DNA from 3 places in the Pseudomonas sp. St386 genome. Region 2 is predicted to be linked to each of the others. Evidence: predicted binding sites of a transcription regulator. Region 2 holds the regulator's gene; each other region holds the start of a gene.
What was found. Region 2 encodes FliA, which starts transcription of late flagellar genes. Its sites were predicted from a motif close to CTAAAGTTTNNNNNNNNNNNGCCGNTAA; they were not measured.
Positions count from the first base shown of each region.

Region 1 (7,215 bases), 2.8 Mb from region 2:
ACCATCGCCATCCTGCGCGGCCTCAAAGAACGCTACGAAGTTCACCACAAGGTGGCGATCACCGATGGCGCGATCATCGCGGCGGCCAAGCTCAGCCACCGCTACATCACCGACCGCCAGTTGCCGGACAAGGCCATCGACCTGATCGACGAAGCCGCGAGCCGTATCCGCATGGAAATCGACTCCAAGCCCGAAGTGCTCGATCGGTTGGAGCGGCGCCTGATTCAACTCAAGGTCGAGTCCCAGGCCCTGAAGAAAGAAAGCGACGAAGCGGCGAAGAAGCGTCTGGAAAGGTTGCAGGAAGAAATCGTTCGTCACGAGCGTGAGTATTCCGACCTCGAGGAAATCTGGAACTCGGAGAAAGCCGAAGTCCAGGGCTCGGCGCAGATCCAGCAGAAGATCGAACAATCCCGCCAGGAGCTGGAAGCGGCCCGTCGTAAAGGCGACCTCAACCGCATGGCCGAGCTGCAGTACGGGGTGATCCCGGATCTGGAGCGCAGCCTGCAGATGGTCGACCAGCACGGCAAGAGCGAAAACCAGTTGCTGCGCAGCAAGGTCACCGAGGAAGAAATCGCCGAAGTGGTCTCCAAGTGGACCGGCATTCCGGTTTCGAAAATGCTCGAAGGCGAGCGTGACAAGCTGCTGAAGATGGAAAGCCTGCTGCACCAGCGTGTGATCGGCCAGGAAGAGGCGGTGGTGGCGGTGTCCAACGCCGTGCGTCGTTCCCGTGCCGGGCTATCGGACCCGAACCGGCCGAGCGGCTCGTTCATGTTCCTCGGCCCGACCGGTGTCGGTAAAACCGAGCTGTGCAAGGCGCTGGCCGAGTTCCTCTTCGACACTGAAGAGGCCATGGTGCGCATCGACATGTCCGAGTTCATGGAGAAACATTCCGTGGCACGGCTGATCGGTGCGCCACCGGGTTATGTCGGTTATGAAGAGGGCGGTTACCTGACCGAGGCAGTGCGTCGCAAGCCGTACTCGGTGATCCTGCTCGATGAGGTCGAGAAGGCGCACCCGGATGTGTTCAATATCCTGCTGCAGGTGCTGGAGGATGGTCGCCTGACCGACAGCCACGGGCGCACGGTGGACTTCCGCAACACGGTGATCGTGATGACCTCCAACCTGGGCTCGACGCAGATCCAGGAACTGGTGGGCGACCGCGAGGCGCAGCGTGCGGCGGTGATGGACGCGATCTCTACGCACTTCCGGCCGGAGTTCATCAACCGGGTCGACGAAGTGGTGATCTTCGAGCCATTGGCTCGTGATCAGATTGCCGGCATTACCGAGATCCAGTTGGGTCGCCTGCGCAGTCGCCTCACCGAACGTGAGCTGAAACTGCAGTTGAGCGACGAGGCGTTGGACAAGCTGATTGCGGTGGGTTACGACCCGGTCTATGGCGCACGGCCGCTGAAGCGGGCGATCCAGCGCTGGATCGAAAACCCGCTGGCGCAGTTGATCCTGTCCGGTCGGTTCATGCCTGGTGAGACTGTGACCGGTACAGTGGAGAACGACGAAATCGTCTTCAACTGAAAGGCTGGCACTGCCTGCAATTGAGATGGCCTCGCTTTGCGAGGCCATTTTTTTCATCAGGCCGTTGAACTCAAAGGAAAAGGCTTGTAAAGTGCGCCCCGCAGTCAGTCACCCCAAGGGTTACTTCTCGCTGAGAAGGAATCCAAAATAAGTTGCAAATCATTGTCTTGAAAGCAATTTAAGGGGTTGACAGAGGTTTTGAAGATTGTAGAATAGCGCGCCTCAGACACACGAACGCAGCGATGCGTAAGGGTAGAAGAGGTTGAAGCTAGCTTCAACGTTGTAACTTGAAATATCAGTTCCGTGATAGCTCAGTCGGTAGAGCAAATGACTGTTAATCATTGGGTCCCAGGTTCGAGTCCTGGTCACGGAGCCATTTCAATCGGGGTATAGCGCAGTCCGGTAGCGCGCCTGCTTTGGGAGCAGGATGTCAGGAGTTCGAATCCCCTTACCCCGACCATTTTTGGGTCGTTAGCTCAGTTGGTAGAGCAGTTGGCTTTTAACCAATTGGTCGTAGGTTCGAATCCCACACGACCCACCATTTTTGAAACCAGCTCGCTGGAATCGAATCTTAAGATCAGAGGCCAAAAGCGCTGATCGAGAAGGCGACTTGCGAAGGTCGCCTTTTTTTTACCGGGGTATAGCGCAGTCCGGTAGCGCGCCTGCTTTGGGAGCAGGATGTCAGGAGTTCGAATCCCCTTACCCCGACCATATTAAAAATCCTCGTATCGAAAGATACGGGGATTTTTTTTGCCTGCGATAAAGTGAATTGGACTTAAGACATCGTACAACCTGCCGATAACCCGCCGACAGGGGCCTGGCCCCACTTCAGGCCAACAATAAAAAAGGCATTCCCTATGGTTCTTCGTCAGTTGAATATCGCCCCTCGTGCCGCGTTGGGTTTTGCCTTGATCGCCGTGCTGGTGGCGTTGCTCGGGGTGTTCGCACTGGGACAGATGTCGAGTATTCGTGACAGTGAAGTCGCGGTGGAAACCCAGTGGCTGCCGAGCATTCGCGGCGGTGACGAGATCCGCGAGTGGATGCTGCGGATCCGCACCATTTCCCTGCGCATGGCCCTGGATCAGGACCCGAAGAACATTGCGGTGTATCGCGGGCAGATGGATACGCGCGACAAGGAGCTGAGCGAAAAAATCACTGCCTACGAAAAGCTCGTTGTGACGCCTGAAGGCAAAGCCCTCTACGACCAGTTCAAGCAGACCTTCGCCGCTTACCGTGCAGGTATTGCGCAATCTTTCACCCTGGCAGAACAAGGGCGTCGGGATGAGCTGATCAAGCTGCTGCTGGTGGACATGAAGACCGTGGTGGACGGTTCCGGCAAGCAGCTCAACGACCTGGCGGAGCTGTTCTCCAAGCAGGTCTCCATCGAGAGCCAGAAGTCCCAGGAGCACTACGCCAATTCCCGCATGATCGTCAGCCTGTTCGTTGTGCTTGCCGCCCTGGCCACGGTAGCCCTGGCCATGTTGCTTACGCGCAGTATCGTCAAGCCCTTGGGTGAGGCGCTCAACGCTGCGGAGAACGTCGCCCGGGGTGACCTGACCCGGCCAATCGAGACCCATGGCAACGACGAAGTGAGTCGCTTGCTCAAGGCGTTGGCGGCCATGCAGCAGAATCTGCGTGAGACGTTGCAGGGCATCAGCGGTTCGGCCGCGCAACTGGCCACCGCCGCCGATGAGCTGAACGCTGTCACGCTCGACAGCACCCACAGCCTGCAACAACAGAACAACGAAATTGAACAGGCGGCCACGGCCGTCACCGAAATGACCACTGCCGTGGAGGAGGTTGCGCGCAATGCGGTTTCCACCTCCGATGCCACGCGTCAGTCCAGTGAATCGGCGTCCCTTGGGCAGCAGCGGGTCAGCGACACGGTCGATGCCATCGGCGCCCTCGCCAGCGATGTGCAGGTGACCGGTGGCCTGGTGCAATCCCTGGCCAACCAATCGCAGGATATTGGCAAGGTGCTGGACGTGATCCGCGCCATCGCCGAGCAGACCAACCTGCTGGCCCTCAACGCGGCCATCGAAGCGGCCCGGGCGGGTGAGAGCGGGCGTGGGTTTGCGGTGGTGGCCGATGAGGTGCGGGCGCTGGCTTATCGCACGCAGCAATCGACCCAGGAAATCGAGCAAATGGTCCAGGGCATGCGCAGCGGTGCCACCCAGGCACTCGACTCCATGCAGGCCAGCTCCAGTCGCGCCGCCAGTACCCTGGCCATGGCGGAACGGGCGGGGGACGCGTTGCAGACCATCACGGCGTCGGTCAATGAAATCCACGAACGCAACCTGGTGATCGCCAGCGCCGCCGAAGAACAGGCGCAAGTGGCCCGCGAGGTGGATCGCAACCTGGTGAACATTCGTGATTTGTCGGTGCGCTCGGCTTCCGGCGCGGGCCAGACCAGCGCGTCCAGCCATGAGTTGTCGCAGCTGGCGAATTCGCTGCGCATGATGGTGCAGCGGTTTCAGGTTTGATCGAGGATTCAGTACTGGCTGTACCGACCTCATCGCGAGCAAGCTCGCTCCCACAGGATGACCGCGATCAACTGTGGGAGCGAGCTTGCTCGCGATGACGGTGGATCATTCAATGTCAGTGCTGCTGACTCAGTGCAGCTTCAGCCGAGGCTCGGTCCCACGCCCGATCTTGCTACCCAGCATCAACATGGCCGTGCGGAACATGCCGTACAGCGCCATCTGGTGCATGCGGTACAGCGACACATAGAACATCCGCGCCAGCCAGCCTTCGAGCATCACGCTGCCGGTCAGGTTGCCCATCAGGTTGCCCACTGCCGAGAACCGCGACAGCGAGATCAGCGAGCCGTAGTCGGTGTATTTGTATTCCGGCAGGGCCTTGCCCTCGATCCGCAGCTTCAAGGATTTGGCCAGCAGTGAGGCTTGCTGGTGTGCGGCCTGGGCGCGAGGTGGGACGTTGCGCTCGCTGCCGGGTTGCGGGCAGGCGGCGCAGTCGCCGAAGGCGAAGATGTTCTCGTCGCGGGTGGTCTGCAAAGTGGGCAGCACGTGCAACTGGTTGATCCGGTTGGTCTCCAGCCCGTCGATGTCCTTGAGGAAGTCCGGGGCGCGAATCCCGGCGGCCCAGACTTTCAGGCTCGCGTCGATCACTTTGCCGTCCGCGGTAATCAGGCTGTCGGCGGTCACCTGGCTGACGGCGGCGTTGGTCATGACGTTGACCCCGAGTTTTTCCAGGGTCTTGTGCACCGGCCCGCCGATACGCTCCGGCAGGGCCGGCAAGACGCGTGGGCCCGCCTCGATCAGGGTGATGTGCATGTTCTCCGGTTTGATCCGGTCCAGGCCGTAGGCGTGCAGTTCGTGGGCGGCATTATGCAGCTCGGCGGCCAGTTCGACCCCGGTCGCACCGGCGCCGACAATGGCGACGCTGATGCGCTCGACGATATCGGTCTGCCCGGCGTGGGCGCGCAGATAGTGGTGCAGCAATTGCTGATGGAAGCGCTCGGCCTGTTTGCGGGTGTCGAGGAACAGGCAGTGCTGCGCCGCGCCTTCGGTGCCGAAGTCATTGGTGGTGCTGCCGACGGCAATCACCAGGGTGTCGTAGCCCAGTTCCCGGGCCGGCAACAGCTCGACGCCGGTCTCGTCATAGGTGGCGGCCAGTTGGATTCTCTTGCGCTCGCGATCCAGGCCGCTCATGCGCCCCAGCTGGAACTCGAAGTGGTTCCATTTTGCCTGGGCGACATAGTTGAGTTCGTCTTCGGAGGAGTTCAAGGAGCCGGCGGCCACTTCGTGCAGCAGCGGTTTCCAGATGTGGGTCAGGTTCGCGTCGACCAGCATCACACTGGCCGTGCCACGCTTGCCCAGAGTCTTACCCAGACGGGTAGCCAACTCCAGACCGCCGGCGCCGCCGCCAACGATGACAATACGATGAGTCATGGGGATATCTCGCAAGGCTAAAGGAAATCGGTGCCGTTACCTGCGCGAGTGCCATGCAACTCATAGCGTCAGGTAACTGATCAGTCGGCTCAACAGGCCCAGGCCGATGGTCACGGCCAGTACCACCACCAGGAGCATCCACGGCCGGAAAGGCCGGCGCTCGACTCGGTGCTGGGACAGTTGCAGGTACTCTTCGACATGCTTCTGGTCTTCTGGGTTCAGGCGGCTGGTCATAAAGGCCTCGTCAGGTAGACGTTGCGGAATGTGAAGACGTTACAGCGTCCGGCTAGCCGGCATTGAAAGCAGCGTAGCCGCTCGCCGGAACGGGTTCGACGCTCAGGCTGTCGTCCAGGCGAATGATTCCACTTTTTAACACCCGGGCGGTGATTCCGCCATGGCCGCGTACCGCCTGGAACGTACCTTCGCCGAGGTTTCGCTCCAGTCGGGCACAAGGCTGGCACCAACCGGTGGTTTCAAAAATGGCTTGGCCAATGCGAAAGCGCCGGCCCTTGAGGCTGAACAGATTGATGCCGCTGACCACAATATTGCGTCGCAGCTCCTGTGGCAGCACGGGCCGGTCTTCGGGACGGCCCATCAGCGCGCCGATCACGGCCAGGTGCTCCCATTGGATCAGCGTCACTTGCCGCGCATTGCGCACGCCGGGGCGGGCATGATCGCCGGTCAGCCCAGCCTCCAGGCGGGCCTCCACGGCGTCCAGTTCGATCATGGGTGCATGGCCCTGGGGTCGTACGCCAATCCAGCGTACGCGGCCTTGCTGGGGCACAGCGGCAATCAGTTCCTGCAGTGGGCTCACAGGCTGATCCCGACATCGAACACGATGCTGCGACCCAGGTTGCTGCGCAGGAAGTCCGGCGCGTCGGGGTGGGCGAACAGCACCCGGGCAAACGTCGGCCCCACCAGTGACAGCGAGCGCCAGCCCTGGCGCAGGTATTCGGTCGGTGGTGGGAAGTGACTGTTGAGGTCCAGCACTTCGCGCTTGAGACTGGCGAAGGCGATGATGTCCAGGTCGCCCAGGTCCATGCCGCGCTCGGTGTAGTTGTGAGCTTTCTTGCGCAGGGTCGGGGCCAGCCGCATCAGGAACTCATTGGCCGGGATCCGCCGCGGCTTGGCCTCACGACGCACCAGCTGGCTCAGGGAGAAAGCGCTGCGGCGGCGTTGCAGTTCATCGCGCCATTCGTCATTGAGGCGGCGGCCCTCGTCGAGCACGAAAAACACCTCGAAATTGGCATCGCGAAACAACACGTCCGGCGGCTCGCCGGCCGGCGCGAACTCGTCGGCGCGATAAGGCACGTTCAGCCCTTGCAGCAGACGCTGGCAGACCCAACGCTCACGCTCCCATTTGCGGGCATTGGAGAGAAAGGCGTTGGCTTGCTCGGCCGCGATGGTCAGCAGGCGTAAGTAATCTGAGTCATCCATGAGCCCAAGCTTAGCGTTCAAATGTGATCAAAAAAAATAAAGCTTGCTGTGAAGGGGCAAATTTCCGCTCAGGCCAGGTAATGCTGTTCACTTAGAGCCTAAAGCAAGGGGGCGAGCCTCTATGCATCTGCACCACCGCTATCGCGAGCAGGCTCGCTCCCACAGGGGGGGCTGCGGTGAACGTTGGTTTTTGTGCATGCCTCAAAAACAGTGTGGGAGCGGGCTTGCTCGCGAAGATGGCGGCGCATTCAACATTGATGTTGCCTGACAGACCGCTATCGCGAGCAAGCTTTGCTCCCACAGATCTAACGGATGTACGACCGGGAGAGCCAGGCAT
Region 1 covers NZ_AP021900.1:5,848,673-5,855,887, reverse strand. The annotation lists gene clpB (ATP-dependent chaperone ClpB) at 1-1,530, shown strand, start outside; tRNA gene KI235_RS25925 (tRNA-Asn) at 1,831-1,906, shown strand; tRNA gene KI235_RS25920 (tRNA-Pro) at 1,914-1,990, shown strand; tRNA gene KI235_RS25915 (tRNA-Lys) at 1,996-2,071, shown strand; tRNA gene KI235_RS25910 (tRNA-Pro) at 2,165-2,241, shown strand; gene KI235_RS25905 (methyl-accepting chemotaxis protein) at 2,388-4,013, shown strand; gene KI235_RS25900 (NAD(P)/FAD-dependent oxidoreductase) at 4,143-5,441, opposite strand; gene KI235_RS25895 (DUF3094 domain-containing protein) at 5,502-5,675, opposite strand; gene KI235_RS25890 (MOSC domain-containing protein) at 5,728-6,255, opposite strand; gene KI235_RS25885 (DUF1780 domain-containing protein) at 6,252-6,878, opposite strand.
Region 1: a site for FliA is predicted at 2,305-2,332, ahead of KI235_RS25905 (methyl-accepting chemotaxis protein). Genes of this name have one in related genera too.

Region 2 (7,215 bases):
AGGCGGTCGGCGGCATCCTTGTCCATCACACCGCGTTTCACCGCGATGGAACGCAACACGTTCGGATCCATGCCTTTGCCGTCGTCGGAGATCGACAGCAGGATGTGGTCGCCTTCCTGCTCGGCGGCCAGGATCACCTTGCCGCTGCGGACCTTGCCCGAGGCTTCGCGCTCTTCCGGCGACTCGATGCCGTGGTCGACCGCGTTGCGCACCAAGTGGACCAGCGGGTCGGCCAGGGCCTCGACAAGGTTCTTGTCGAGGTCGGTCTCTTCACCCACCAGTTCCAGGTTGATTTCTTTCTTGAGCTGGCGAGCCAGGTCGCGAACCAGGCGCGGGAAGCGCCCGAAGACTTTCTTGATCGGCTGCATCCGGGTCTTCATGACCGCGGTCTGCAGGTCCGCCGTGACCACGTCCAGGTTCGACACGGCCTTGGACATGGCTTCGTCCTGGCTATTGAGGCCCAGGCGCACCAGACGGTTACGCACCAGCACCAGTTCGCCGACCATGTTCATGATCTCGTCCAGGCGTGCGGTATCGACCCGAACGGTGGTCTCGGCTTCGCTGGCCGGTTTTTCCGCTGGCGCAGCCGCCGCAGCACGGGCAGGTGCCGGGGCCGCAGTGGCAGCAGGCTTGGCGGGTTCGGCCTTCGGTTCCGGTGCCTTGGCAGCGGGTTTGGGCGCAGCCTTGGCTGCTGGAACAGCAGTGGCGGTAGTGCCGGCAGCAGGAGCAGCCGCGGCCTTCCCGACTTCTGTAAACTTGCCTTTGCCGTGCAGTTCGTCGAGCAGCGATTCGAATTCGTGATCGCTGATCAGGTCGCTGCCAGCCGCGGCGGCAGCCGGCTTGGCTGGCGTCGGCGCGGAAGCGATGGCCGAATCCAGCGCGTCAACGGCAAACGTGCCCTTGCCGTGCAACTGATCGAGCAAGGCTTCGAATTCGTCGTCGGTGATGTCGGAGTTGTCGCCCGCCGCTTTCGGGGCAGCCGGAGTCGCCGCTGGCGTGACCGCATCGGGAGCGAACTGACCTTTGCCATGGAGCTGGTCGAGCAATGACTCGAACTCGTCGTCGGTGATTTCATCACTGGCGTCAGCTGTTGCATTGGCGGGCGGCGCAGCAGGTGCCGCCGGCGCTTCGGCTTGGGCCTTGACGGCGTTCAGCGAATCCAGCAGTTGTTCAAATTCGTTATCGGTGATGTCGCCCGACTCTTCGGCGACCGGCTCTTCAGCCACTGCCTCGGCAACCGGAGCCGCTTCATCAGCCGATTGCGGCTCCGCCAGGCGTGCCAGCGCGGCGAGCAACTCAGGCGTGGCAGCGGTGATCGGCGAGCGCTCACGCACTTCGCTGAACATGCTGTTGACCGCATCCAGCGCTTCAAGCACCACGTCCATCAGTTCCGAATCAACGCGACGCTCACCCTTGCGCAGGATGTCGAACACGTTTTCGGCAATGTGACAGCACTCCACCAGCTCGTTGAGCTGGAGGAAGCCGGCGCCTCCTTTTACAGTGTGGAAACCGCGAAAAATTGCATTGAGCAGATCCGCATCATCTGGTCGGCTTTCCAGCTCGACCAGCTGTTCGGACAGTTGCTCTAGAATCTCGCCGGCCTCAACCAGGAAATCCTGAAGGATCTCTTCATCGGCGCCGAAGCTCATTAATGGCTGCTCCTAAAACAGGGCTAAAACTCAGAATCCAAGGCTGGACAGCAAATCGTCCACATCGTCCTGACCGGACATAACGTCTTCTCTTTTATCGGCATGAATCTGCGGACCTTCACCCTGAGAGAGATGTTTTTGTGGATCTTTTTCAGCAAGCATCGCTTCACGGTCGTGTTCGATGCCTGCAAAGCGGTCTACCTGGCTGGCCATCAACACCAGTTTGAGCAGGTTACTTTCCACTTCGGTGACCAGTTGGGTCACACGCTTGATCACCTGGCCGGTCAGGTCCTGATAGTCCTGAGCCAGCAGAATATCGTTGAGGTTGCTTGCCACCGCGCGGTTCTCGGTGCTGCTGCGCGCCAGGAAACCGTCGACCCGACGGGCCAACTCCCGAAACTCTTCGGCGCCGACTTCGCGCCGCATGAACCGACCCCAGTCGGTGCTCAAGGCCTGGGCTTCTTCGCTCAGGCCGTTGACCAGGGGCGTTGCGCTTTCCACCAGGTCCATGGTGCGGTTGGCCGCGGCCTCGGTCAGCTTGACCACATAACCCAGACGCTCGGTGGCGTCGGTGATCTGCGAGACTTCCTCGGCCTGCGGCATATTCGGGTCGATCTGGAAATTGACAATCGCGCTGTGCAATTCACGCGTGAGCTTGCCCACCTCCTGATACAGACCGCGGTCACGGGTCTGGTTGAGCTCATGGATCATTTGAACCGCATCGCCAAAACGACCTTTTTCAAGGCTGTCGACCAGTTCGCGGGCATGTTTTTTCAGGGTCGATTCGAAATCACCCATTGAAGATTCGTTATCCATAGCTCCCCCGTGGCGCCGTTAACCGATGCGTTCGAAGATTTTTTCAATCTTCTCTTTCAACGCCTGGGCCGTGAAGGGTTTGACCACATAGCCGTTTACACCGGCCTGGGCCGCTTCGATGATCTGCTCGCGCTTGGCTTCGGCAGTGACCATCAGCACCGGAAGATGCTTGAGTTTTTCGTCGGCACGCACCTGGCGCAACAGGTCGATACCGGTCATGCCCGGCATGTTCCAGTCGGTGACCAGAAAATCGAAGTTGCCACTGTGCAACATCGGGAGCGCAGTGGTCCCGTCATCTGCTTCGGCCGTGTTGGTGAACCCAAGGTCACGCAACAGGTTTTTTATGATCCGCCGCATCGTTGAGAAGTCATCAACGATGAGGATTTTCATGTTCTTGTCCAATTCGACCTCCAAGCAGTCTTAAACGCGCCCAGCACCTGGACGCGCCATTTCAATCAATCCGGCACAACACTCGACAACGGTCTGGAGCACCACGGATGGAGACTGGCACAGCACCTGCCAGGCCAGCCTCGTTCGCAGTGTCCCCACACTGCCTGTCAACGCGCTCGCCACTCCCCCAAACGCCCCCGCAAACGGGCCGCGCACTGGCTGTGTAACTGGCTGACCCGCGATTCGCTGACCCCCAGGACCTCACCGATTTCCTTGAGGTTCAGCTCTTCGTCGTAGTACAGCGCCAAGACCAGCCGCTCACGCTCCGGCAAATTGGCAATCGCTTCCGCCAGCGCGCTCTGGAAACGTTCATCTTCCAGGTCACGCGACGGCTCCATGTGAGCACTCGCGTTATCCTCGTGCAGCCCTTCATGTTCGCCGTCCTGCAACAGGTCGTCGAAACTGAACAGGCGGCTGCCCAAGGTATCGTTCAAAATCCCGTAATAATCGTCGAGACTCAACTGGAGTTCGGCCGCAACCTCGTGATCTTTAGCGTCACGCCCGGTTTTAGCTTCAATTGCCCGAATTGCATCACTGACCATGCGGGTATTGCGGTGTACCGAACGCGGCGCCCAATCGCCCTTGCGGACTTCATCGAGCATGGCACCGCGAATGCGAATACCGGCATACGTCTCGAAACTCGCGCCCTTGCTCGCGTCGTATTTGTTCGACACTTCGAGCAGGCCGATCATGCCCGCCTGGATCAAGTCTTCAACCTGGACACTGGCCGGCAACCGCGCCAGCAAGTGATAGGCGATACGCTTGACCAGTGGCGCGTAACGCTCGATCAATTCGTATTGGGCGTCCCGTGCCGATTTTTTATAGAGATGGTTGTAACCGCTGGCTGTCATAGCACGGGCCCTGCTGTTTGTTGCACAAGACGCTCGACGAAAAATTCCAGATGCCCGCGAGGGTTGGCCGGCAGTGGCCAGGTATCGACCTTCTGGGCGATGGCCTTGAACGCCAGCGCGCATTTGGAGCGTGGAAAGGCTTCATAAACGGCACGTTGCTTCTGGACGGCCTTGCGTACGCTTTCGTCGTAAGGCACTGCGCCGACGTATTGTAGGGCGACGTCCAGGAAGCGATCCGTGACCTTTGTCAACTTGGCGAACAGGTTGCGTCCTTCCTGCGGGCTCTGGGCCATGTTGGCCAGGACGCGGAAGCGGTTCATGCCATAGTCGCGGTTAAGCAACTTGATCAGGGCATAGGCGTCGGTGATGGACGTCGGTTCGTCGCAGACCACCAGCAGCACTTCCTGGGCCGCGCGGACGAAACTGACGACCGAGTCACCGATACCGGCTGCGGTGTCGATCACCAGCACATCGAGGTTGTCGCCGATGTCGCTGAAAGCCTGGATCAGGCCCGCGTGCTGGGCCGGGGTCAGGTGAACCATGCTCTGGGTGCCTGAGGCAGCCGGCACGATGCGAATCCCGCCCGGCCCCTGCAACAACACGTCACGCAGCTCACAGCGCCCTTCAATCACGTCCGCCAGCGTGCGTTTGGGTGTAAGCCCCAACAACACGTCGACGTTCGCCAGGCCCAGGTCGGCGTCCAGCAGCATGACCCGTCGGCCAAGCTCTGCCAGAGCCAGGGACAAGTTCACTGACACGTTAGTCTTCCCGACGCCACCTTTGCCGCCGGTCACCGCGATCACCTGTACGGGATGCATGCTGCCCATGTTCGTTCTTTACCTTGTCTTACTTAGACGGAGGCCACATTACTGGCTGCGCGTTCGCATACGGAACAATGCATGGCAGACCATCGATGTAGGTACAAAAAATATTCATGATTACCTCAGCCGACCTGCTTGGTCGGGCTGTGGTAGATATCAGCGAACATATCAGCCATGGCTTCTTCGCTGGGTTCTTCCTGCATTTGCACACTCACGGCACGACTGACCAGTTGATGACGGCGCGGCAGATGCAAATCATCCGGGATCCGCGGCCCGTCGGTCAGGTAGGCCACCGGTAATTCATGACCGATCGCCAGGCTCAACACCTCGCCCAGGCTTGCCGTTTCGTCCAGCTTAGTCAGGATGCAGCCGGCCAGCCCGCAGCGTTTGTAGCTGTGGTATGCGGCGGTTAGAACCTGTTTCTGGCTGGTGGTTGCCAACACGAGATAATTTTTTGACTTGATACCGCGTCCGGCCAGGCTTTCGAGCTGCATGCGCAGGGCTGGATCGCTGGCTTGCAGGCCTGCGGTATCGATCAGCACGACGCGTTTGCGCAGCAGCGGCTCCAGCGCCTGGGCCAGGGACTGGCCCGGATCCACATGGGTCACCGACACATTGAGGATCCGGCCGAGGGTCTTGAGTTGCTCCTGGGCACCGATGCGGAAACTGTCCATGCTCACCAGGGCAATGCTCTGGGCGCCGTACTTGAGTACATAACGGGCGGCGAGCTTGGCCAGGGTGGTGGTCTTGCCCATGCCGGCAGGACCGACCATGGCAATTACCCCGCCTTCTTCCAGCGGCTCGACTTCCGGGGTCGCGATCATCCGCGCCAGGTGCGCCAGCAACATGCGCCAGGCCTGGCGAGGCTCTTCGATACCATTGATCAGCGCCAGCAGGTCCCGGGACAACGGGCCGGACAGGCCGATGCGTTGCAGGCGACGCCACAGGTTGGCCTGGGCTGGACGGCTGCCTTGCAGCTGGTTCCAGGCCAGGGAGCCGAGCTGGACTTCCATCAGCTCGCGCAGGCTGTTGAGTTCAAAGCGCATCGAGTCCAGGGCGCGCGGATCGACACCCCGGGCAGGCGCCGCGGGCGCCGGCTCAGGACGACGCGGTTCGGCGTGGGCCTGCTCGATCAGCGGTTCGGCAGCCGTCAACGGCAGGCCGGCCGTCAGCGGCTGACCGGCGAACAATTGACGATTGGTGCCTGCCGCGGCCTCGCCTTCACTGCTGCGCAGGCTCAGCTCGGCCTGGGCGCTGGCGATGCGCGATTGAGTCTTGCGCAGCTCATCTTCGAGTTCCATGTTCGGAACCCGCGGGGCCAGCGCAGACAGTTTGTAATCCAGGGCCGCCGTCAGCTCGACACCGCCGGCGATACGACGGTTGCCAATGATGGCTGCTTCAGCGCCCAGCTCGTCACGAACCAGTTTCATGGCCTGACGCATGTCGGCGGCGAAAAAACGCTTCACTTGCATAAACCACTACCTCAGCCGTTGGGCCCTACTGTCGCAACGATGGTCACTTGCTTGTTGTCCGGTATTTCCTGGTACGCCAGCACATGCAACCCCGGGACCGCGAGGCGCCCGAATCGCGAGAGCATCGCGCGAATCGGGCCGGCCACCAGCAGGATCACTGGCTGGCCTTGCATCTCTTGCCGCTGGGCTGCTTCGATCAGCGAACGCTGCAGCTTCTCGGCCATGCTTGGCTCCAGCAGAACACCCTCTTCCGAGCCTTGTCCTGCCTTCTGCAGACTATTGAGCAATATCTGTTCCAACCTTGGTTCCAAGGTGATCACAGGCAGCTCAGACTCAGTGCCTACAATGCTTTGGACGATTGCGCGGGACACGCCGACCCGAACCGCAGCCACCAGGGCGGCGGTATCTTGACTCTTGGAGGCGTTATTGGCGATAGCCTCGGCGATACTGCGTATGTCGCGCACGGGCACCTGTTCGGCCAACAGCGCCTGCAGCACCTTGAGCAACTGCGACAACGAAACCACACCCGGCACCAGCTCTTCGGCCAGCTTCGGCGAGCCTTTGGCCAGTACTTGCAGGAGTTGCTGGACTTCTTCGTGGCCAATCAGCTCGCTGGAGTGCTTGTACAGGATCTGGTTCAAGTGGGTCGCCACCACCGTACTGGCGTCCACCACGGTATAACCGAGGGACTGGGCCTGGGCCCGCTGGCTGATTTCGATCCACACCGCTTCCAGGCCGAAAGCCGGATCCTTGGCGGTGATGCCATTGAGGGAGCCGTAGACCTGCCCGGGGTTGATCGCCAGCTCGCGGTCGGGGTAGATCTCGGCTTCGGCCAGGATCACCCCCATCAGCGTCAGGCGGTAGGCGCTCGGCGCCAGATCGAGGTTATCGCGGATATGCACGGTCGGCATCAGGAAGCCCAGGTCCTGGGACAGCTTCTTGCGCACCCCCTTGATCCGCGCCAGCAATTGCCCACCCTGGTTGCGGTCGACCAATGGAATCAGGCGGTAACCGACTTCCAGGCCGATCATGTCGATCGGCGTCACGTCATCCCAGCCCAGCTCCTTGGTTTCCATGGCGCGGGCCGGCGACGGCAGCAGTTCCTGCTGACGCTTGACCTCTTGCAGGGCCTGGACTTTCTGCACGTTCTGCTTCT
Region 2 covers NZ_AP021900.1:1,854,997-1,862,211, reverse strand. The annotation lists gene KI235_RS08220 (chemotaxis protein CheA) at 1-1,649, opposite strand, end outside; gene KI235_RS08215 (protein phosphatase CheZ) at 1,680-2,465, opposite strand; gene KI235_RS08210 (chemotaxis response regulator CheY) at 2,484-2,855, opposite strand; gene fliA (RNA polymerase sigma factor FliA) at 3,023-3,766, opposite strand; gene fleN (flagellar synthesis regulator FleN) at 3,763-4,593, opposite strand; gene flhF (flagellar biosynthesis protein FlhF) at 4,710-6,059, opposite strand; gene flhA (flagellar biosynthesis protein FlhA) at 6,071-7,215, opposite strand, start outside.

Region 3 (7,215 bases), 1.8 Mb from region 2:
TCACCAGCCATTGGGTCGGGCGCACGAACTCTTCCTTGCGCGCGGCCCAGCGCATGCGCTTGGGGATCGGCAAGTCATTGAGGGAATCTTCGACGATGGTCGGCAACAGGCTGGCGGTCGGCTTGCCCTTGATGCTTTGGCTATAGCGCAGCTTCGGGCCGCTCTGGTCGATTTCGCTCAGGTCCACGCCGCACTTCTTGGCGAAGCCCAGGGCAGCTTGGGTCGGGTTGCCGTCGGCATCGAACGCGGCCTGGCGTGGCGGGCCGTCGAGGTTGATGCTGCGGTCCGGCTGCTGGGTCGCCAGTGCGGTGATCAGCACGGCCAGGCGGCGCGGCGCGGCGTACACCTGTTTGGCTTCGTAGCCCAGGCCGGCGGCTTGCAGGCCTTTGTCGATACCGGCCAGGAACGCATCGGCCAGGGTGTTCAGGGCTTTGGGTGGCAGTTCTTCGGTGCCCAGTTCAACCAGAAAATCTTGAGCACTCATTGTGCAGCCTCCAGCTTAGCCAACACTTCATCACGCAGGTCCGGGGTCGCCATCGGGAAGCCCAGCTTGGCACGGGCCAGCAGGTAGGCTTGCGCAACGGAACGCGCCAGGGTGCGCACACGCAGGATGTATTGCTGGCGCGCGGTCACGGAAATCGCCCGGCGTGCATCCAGCAGGTTGAAGGTATGGGACGCCTTCAACACCATTTCATAGCTCGGCAACGGCAGCGGCTGGTCCAGCTCGATCAGGCGCTTGGCTTCGCTTTCATAGAAATCGAACAGTTCGAACAGCTTCTCGACGTTGGCGTGTTCGAAGTTGTAGGTCGACTGTTCCACTTCGTTCTGGTGGAACACGTCGCCGTAGGTCACTTTGCCGAACGGGCCGTCGGCCCACACCAGGTCGTAGACCGAATCCACGCCCTGCAGGTACATGGCCAAGCGTTCCAGACCGTAGGTGATTTCGCCGGTGACCGGGTAGCACTCGATGCCACCCGCCTGCTGGAAGTAGGTGAACTGGGTCACTTCCATGCCGTTGAGCCAGACTTCCCAGCCCAGGCCCCAGGCGCCCAGGGTTGGCGATTCCCAGTTGTCTTCGACGAAACGAATGTCATGCACCAGCGGGTCGAGGCCCACGTGCTTGAGCGAGCCCAGATACAGTTCCTGGAAGTTTTCCGGGTTCGGCTTCAGCACGACCTGGAACTGATAGTAGTGCTGCAGACGGTTCGGGTTTTCGCCGTAGCGGCCGTCAGTCGGGCGGCGGCTGGGCTGCACATAAGCGGCGTTCCAGGTTTCCGGGCCGATGGCACGCAGAAACGTGGCAGTGTGGAAAGTGCCGGCGCCTACTTCCATATCGTAGGGCTGAAGTACCACGCAACCTTGCTCGGCCCAGTATTGCTGGAGGGCGAGGATCAAGTCTTGGAAGGTACGCACGGCTGGCGTAGGCTGGCTCACGAAATTCACCTGTTTCTTGGGCTGCGATTTAAAGAGCGGGAGTATACCCGATTCGTTCGTGCGCACGCCCCCTGGAGCCTTATGCCACGCTGCTTTTGGTGTTCTGACGATCCGTTGTACATGGCTTATCACGATCAGGAGTGGGGCACGCCGCTGCGCGATGCGCAGGGTTTGTTCGAGTTGCTTTTGCTCGAAGGGTTCCAGGCCGGGTTGTCCTGGATCACCGTTTTGCGCAAACGCGAGCGTTACCGGGAGGTGCTGTACGGCTTCGATGTACAGCGGGTAGCGCAGATGAGCGACGCCGAAATCGATGAACTGATGCTCGACCCCGGCATCATCCGCAACCGCCTCAAGCTCAAGGCCGCCCGCCGCAACGCCCAGGCCTGGCTGGCGTTGGAAGACCCGGTGACGTTCCTCTGGTCGTTCGTGGGCGACAAACCCATCATCAACCATTTCAAGGACCGCACCGAAGTGCCGGCCATCACGCCCGAGGCGCTGGCGATGAGCAAAGGCCTGAAGAAAGCTGGATTTACTTTCGTCGGACCGACCATTTGTTATGCGCTGATGCAGGCCTCGGGCATGGTCATGGACCACACCCAGGATTGCGACCGCTACGCCGAGTTGGTAAACGGCGGTTAGAATAGCCGGCTCGCAACACGGCCCATACATTCAGGAGTGACCTGTGGATAAGTTGAAAGGCGCCTTGCTGGTCGGCGCTCTGCGGTTGTTTGCGCTGCTGCCCTGGCGGGCGGTGCAAGCGGTGGGCTCGGCCATTGGCTGGTTCATGTGGAAGCTGCCCAACCGCTCCCGCGACGTGGTGCGGATCAACCTCGCCAAGTGTTTTCCCGAGATGGACCCGGCCGAGCGCGAACGCCTCGTTGGCCAGAGCCTCAAGGACATCGGCAAATCCCTGACCGAAAGCGCCTGCGCCTGGATCTGGCCGGCCCAACGCTCCATCGACCTGGTGCGTGAAGTCGAAGGCCTGGAGGTGCTGAAAGAAGCGCTGGCCTCCGGCAAGGGCGTGGTCGGCATCACCAGCCATTTGGGCAACTGGGAAGTGCTCAACCACTTCTATTGCAGCCAGTGCAAACCGATCATTTTCTACCGTCCGCCCAAGCTCAAGGCGGTGGATGAATTGCTGCGCAAACAGCGCGTGCAACTGGGCAACAAAGTCGCAGCATCCACCAAGGAAGGCATCCTCAGCGTCATCAAGGAAGTGCGCAAGGGCGGCCAGGTGGGCATCCCTGCCGACCCGGAACCGGCCGAATCCGCCGGTATCTTCGTGCCCTTCTTCGCCACCCAGGCCCTGACCAGCAAGTTCGTACCGAACATGCTCGCCGGCGGCAAAGCGGTCGGCGTCTTCCTCCACGCCCTGCGCCTGCCGGACGGCTCCGGCTACAAAGTCATCCTCGAAGCCGCGCCGGAGGCCATGTACAGCACCGACACCGAAACGGCCTGCGCCGCCATGAGCCAAGTGGTGGAGCGCTACGTACGGGCCTACCCGAGCCAGTACATGTGGAGCATGAAACGCTTCAAGAAACGCCCGCCGGGCGAGGCGCGGTGGTACTGAAGGCCTGTTGCTTGGGTGTGGTGAATGCTTGATCGTAAACACCCAAGAACCCCTGTGGGAGCAGAGCTTGCTCGCGATGACGGTGGCACATTCAACATCGATGCAAGCAGACCCAACCGGGCTAACGTATTCCCCCAGGCAAACCCGACGGAGACCGAATGGATAACGCTCCCGGCAAACGCGTCATCGTCATCGGTGCGGGCATCGTAGGCGCATCCCTGGCCTACCATCTGGCGACCAAAGGCGCGAAAGTCACGGTGGTCGAGGCCGAAGGCATCGCGTCAGGCGTGACCGGCAGCTCATTCGCCTGGATCAACACCTCCCATGGCGAACCCGACCCCATTGCGCCATTGCGCGGTGCTGCCATCCAGGAATACCGCCGACTCGAAACGCAACTGCCCGGCCTGAAGATCCGCTGGACTGGCGCCCTATCTTACGGCCCGAGTTCAACAGCGTCGGCAAGCCGGATATCCCAATCACAGATCCGTGAACTTGAGCCAAACCTCAAGAATCCTCCTCAACAAGCTTCGTATGCGGCGGAAGAAGGAGCGCTGGACGCCGTAGCAGCAACCCATGCGCTGATCGCCGGCGCCCAGGCCAACGGCGCGAAAGTGCTCACTCAAACGCCGGTTCTCGGCTTTAAAACCCAGGGTTCCAGCGTGTGGGGCGTTGAAACCACCACGGGCGTCATTGAAGCCGATATCGTCGTATTGGCAGCCGGCACAGGCATCACGAAGCTGGCCGACCTGCTTGAAGTCTGCCTGCCCATCGACGCCTCCCCGGCAATTTTCATCCGCTACACCTCGCCACCCAACCTGGTACGCAGCCTCATCTCCAGCCCTGAAATGGAAGTGAGGCAAACCCCAGAGGGTGCGTTGCTGGCGGCCGAAGACTACCTGGACGACGCCTTGGAAAACCAACCGTCGGAGATCGCGCTGCGCACCGCCAACGCCATAAAAAGCGAGCTTCACGGCGTTGTCTCCCTGGATCTGCAATCGGCTCGTGTCGGATACAGACCAATGCCTGCCGATGACATCCCCATCATTGGTTATCTTCCGCAGGTTGGCGGTGTATACGTGTGCGTCATGCACCCCGGCGTAACCCTGGCCGCGATCGTGGGTCGTCTTGCCAGTGAAGAGATCGTCGGCGACAAGGCTTGCTCGGCCCTCAACCCCTGTCGTCCGGATCGATTTTTCCAAGCTTGGTGAGGGTTGAATGGCCTAAGTTCGCTTACTCCCAAATCAGCCAAGGAAGCGTCAAATTCCTGAAAGCGTTGACCAAAACCTTTCGTTCATTAGACTGGGCATCGTTGATGTACTTTAATTCGCGTTCAATTTGACTAACGTAAGTTCGGGGTATTCCCGCTATAGCTGCTAGCTCTTCTTGTGAAAGATTAATAGGTTTTGTTGACGACCCGACCTTGAATACAGGCCCGTCATACCCACCCCTCACCATAAAGCAGTCAGTAATTAAAGCGTCATAAACCCAATGAATAACTACTGCCAAGAGCAGTCTATTTCTGCGCTGTCTTGCTAGCCATAAGTCGAATACAGCCTTCATGAACTGAGCCTTATAGTGCGCGACGCAAAAACAATCTCGACCTTGAATTGATCCTGGATAGTTTAGATGTCGCTAAAAAGAGTTAAGGCTAAAGCGCTTCCAATCACTGAGGAGTTGTTGCAACTACTACGGGCCACGCAACACGCTCAGACCGTATGGAGCGTCACCGTCAATGATATTGACGCGTCATGTGATGAGGTATGGCTTGCTCGGATGTGGGAGGTCGAGGGCCTCGAAGCCCGATACAGAGCCTGCCAAGACCGGCTGTTTCTTTATCTAAAGCAAGTCATCCAGATCTGAATCTTCCGTTACACACTGTACGGTTTCCAGTGCTCGCAACATAGGTGCGGGTCCACCAGAATTGAACGATCGTGAACATTCGACTAAAGAACTAGACAGTTTTTTGGTGTTTGAAAACTACCCCTTAGTTTCGAAATAGACCACTCTTGAAACGCCGACAGGCTGGGCGCTGTATCCTTTCAGCCATGCTTTAGCCCAATAGCCCTGGATATCACTATATTTTCTACATTTGAGGACGAGTTGTGCTCCAGAGCACTTCGGTTGCCACTCTAAAAACTAAAGCATTCAGGTACATGGTCGACACTCAGGACGCCATTTCCAATCCATCTGAGTTACAAATGGAGTCTTTATGTTTGACTGGATCAGCAACATCCGTGTCAGCGCGAAATTAAGCTTGGGCTTCGGCCTGGTACTAGGGCTTGCGTTGTTACTCGCTTCCACGGGTTGGTACGCCATTGCGACGTTGACCGACCGCGGCGTTAAAATCGAAAAAATTGCTCAAATCAGCGATTACACCAAAGACCTGCGAATCAGTCGTTTACGTCTAGGTGCAAACCCTCAACCAGATGCCTATCAACCGCTGCAGAAAATTCTGGACAATCTGGCAGCCCATCTGCAAAGCATCAGGGACCAGTTCACTTCCCCGATTGACCAAGAGCTGATTCAACAACAGAACACATCCGTCAGAGAATACGGACAACTGCTGCTTGATCTGGCCAAACCCAATGCCGACCAAGTGTCCATCTATAAACGTATGGGGCAACTGGGTGATCTGTTGCTTGATACGACGCAAAAGCTCATTGACTCGCAAAATACCAAGCGCGATGCCGACGCCGCGTCTGCCAAGGTTCTGCTGAGTCTTGTCGCTGCCTTGACGTTGCTACTGGGTGCACTCGCAGCGTGGATCATTACCCAACAAATCGTTAACCCACTGCAGTACACGCTACAGGCCGTGAATCGTATTGCCAGGGGGGATTTGAGTGAGCCCGTGCAGGTCAATCGGCGTGATGAGTTGGGTCAGCTGCAATCAGGTCTTCAGCAGATGATGCTCAACCTTCATGAGCTGATCGAGGGCATTCGATCCGGCGTCATTCAGGTTGCCAGTGCCGCCGAACAGCTGTCGGCGGTCACCGAGCAAACCAATGCGGGCGTCAATAATCAAAAAAACGAAACGGATCATGTCGCCACCGCGATGAGCGAAATGACCGCAACGGTGCAAAACGTCGCTCGCAATGCTGAAGAGGCCTCAACTGCCGCGTCCGCCGCGGATCAGCAAGCCTATGAGGGAGAGCGAATCGTGAGCGAGGCCATTGCGCAGATCAAGCGCTTGGCCGAAGAGCTCAATCAGTCGGCTGATGCTGTACGCCATCTCCAGGAACAAAGCGAAAAAATCGGCGGGGTGCTCGATGTGATAAAGGCGGTGGCCCAGCAAACCAATCTGCTGGCGCTGAACGCGGCCATTGAAGCCGCACGCGCCGGCGAGGCTGGCCGTGGCTTTGCGGTGGTAGCAGACGAGGTGCGCAGTCTTGCCTTACGCACCCAGCGTTCCACTGAAGAAATTGAAAGTCTGGTGGCCGGTGTACAGAGTGGTACTCATGCCGTTGCCTCAGGCATGGAAAGCAGCCAGCTGTTGAGCGAAAGCAGCGTGGAATTTACCCATCGTGCGGTAAGCGCCTTGGAAAACATCACGAGTAAAGTATCGATCATTCAAGCCATGAATCAGCAAATCGCCACTGCAGCGGAGCAGCAAAGCGCAGTCGCCGAGGAAATCAACCGCAGTGTCATCAACGTTCGCGACATCTCTGAGCAGACGGCAAGCACTTGCGAGGAAACTGCTTCTTCAAGTACCGAACTCGCACGGCTGGGTCATGAACTGGAAAGGCTGGTAGGACGCTTTAAAGTGTAGACGTGGCAGAGATGGCGCCGTTTTGCACCCGCAATACCTCAGGTATCACGGGTACCGGCGCCAGCTGTGTTCCTTCTCTGCCCTCAACCCCTGCCGTCCGGATCGATTTTTCCAAGCTCGGTGAGAGAGAAATGGCCTAAGCTCGCTTACTCCCAAATCAGCCAAGGAAGCGACAATGGGCATTCAAGGTAAAGACCGTCAGATCGATAACATCGAGTTCAATGTCAGCGACATCGCCCGCAGCAAAGCCTTCTATGCAAGCGTGTTCGGCTGGAGTTTCGTCGACTACGGCCCGACCTATACCGAATTCAGCGACGGTCGCCTGACCGGTGGCTTCACGACTGGCGAACCTGTGCGCCCGGGCGGCCCGTTGATCATCTTGTATGCGGATGACCTTGAGGCTACCCAACTCAGGCTCAAGGCCACAGGAGCGACCATCAGCCGT
Region 3 covers NZ_AP021900.1:13,802-21,016, forward strand. The annotation lists gene glyS (glycine--tRNA ligase subunit beta) at 1-484, opposite strand, end outside; gene glyQ (glycine--tRNA ligase subunit alpha) at 481-1,434, opposite strand; gene KI235_RS00060 (DNA-3-methyladenine glycosylase I) at 1,516-2,073, shown strand; gene KI235_RS00065 (lysophospholipid acyltransferase) at 2,117-3,004, shown strand; gene KI235_RS00070 (FAD-binding oxidoreductase) at 3,163-4,212, shown strand; gene KI235_RS00080 (methyl-accepting chemotaxis protein) at 5,214-6,770, shown strand; partial or broken gene KI235_RS00085 (VOC family protein) at 6,946-7,215, shown strand, end outside.
Region 3: a site for FliA is predicted at 5,141-5,168, ahead of KI235_RS00080 (methyl-accepting chemotaxis protein). Genes of this name have one in related genera too.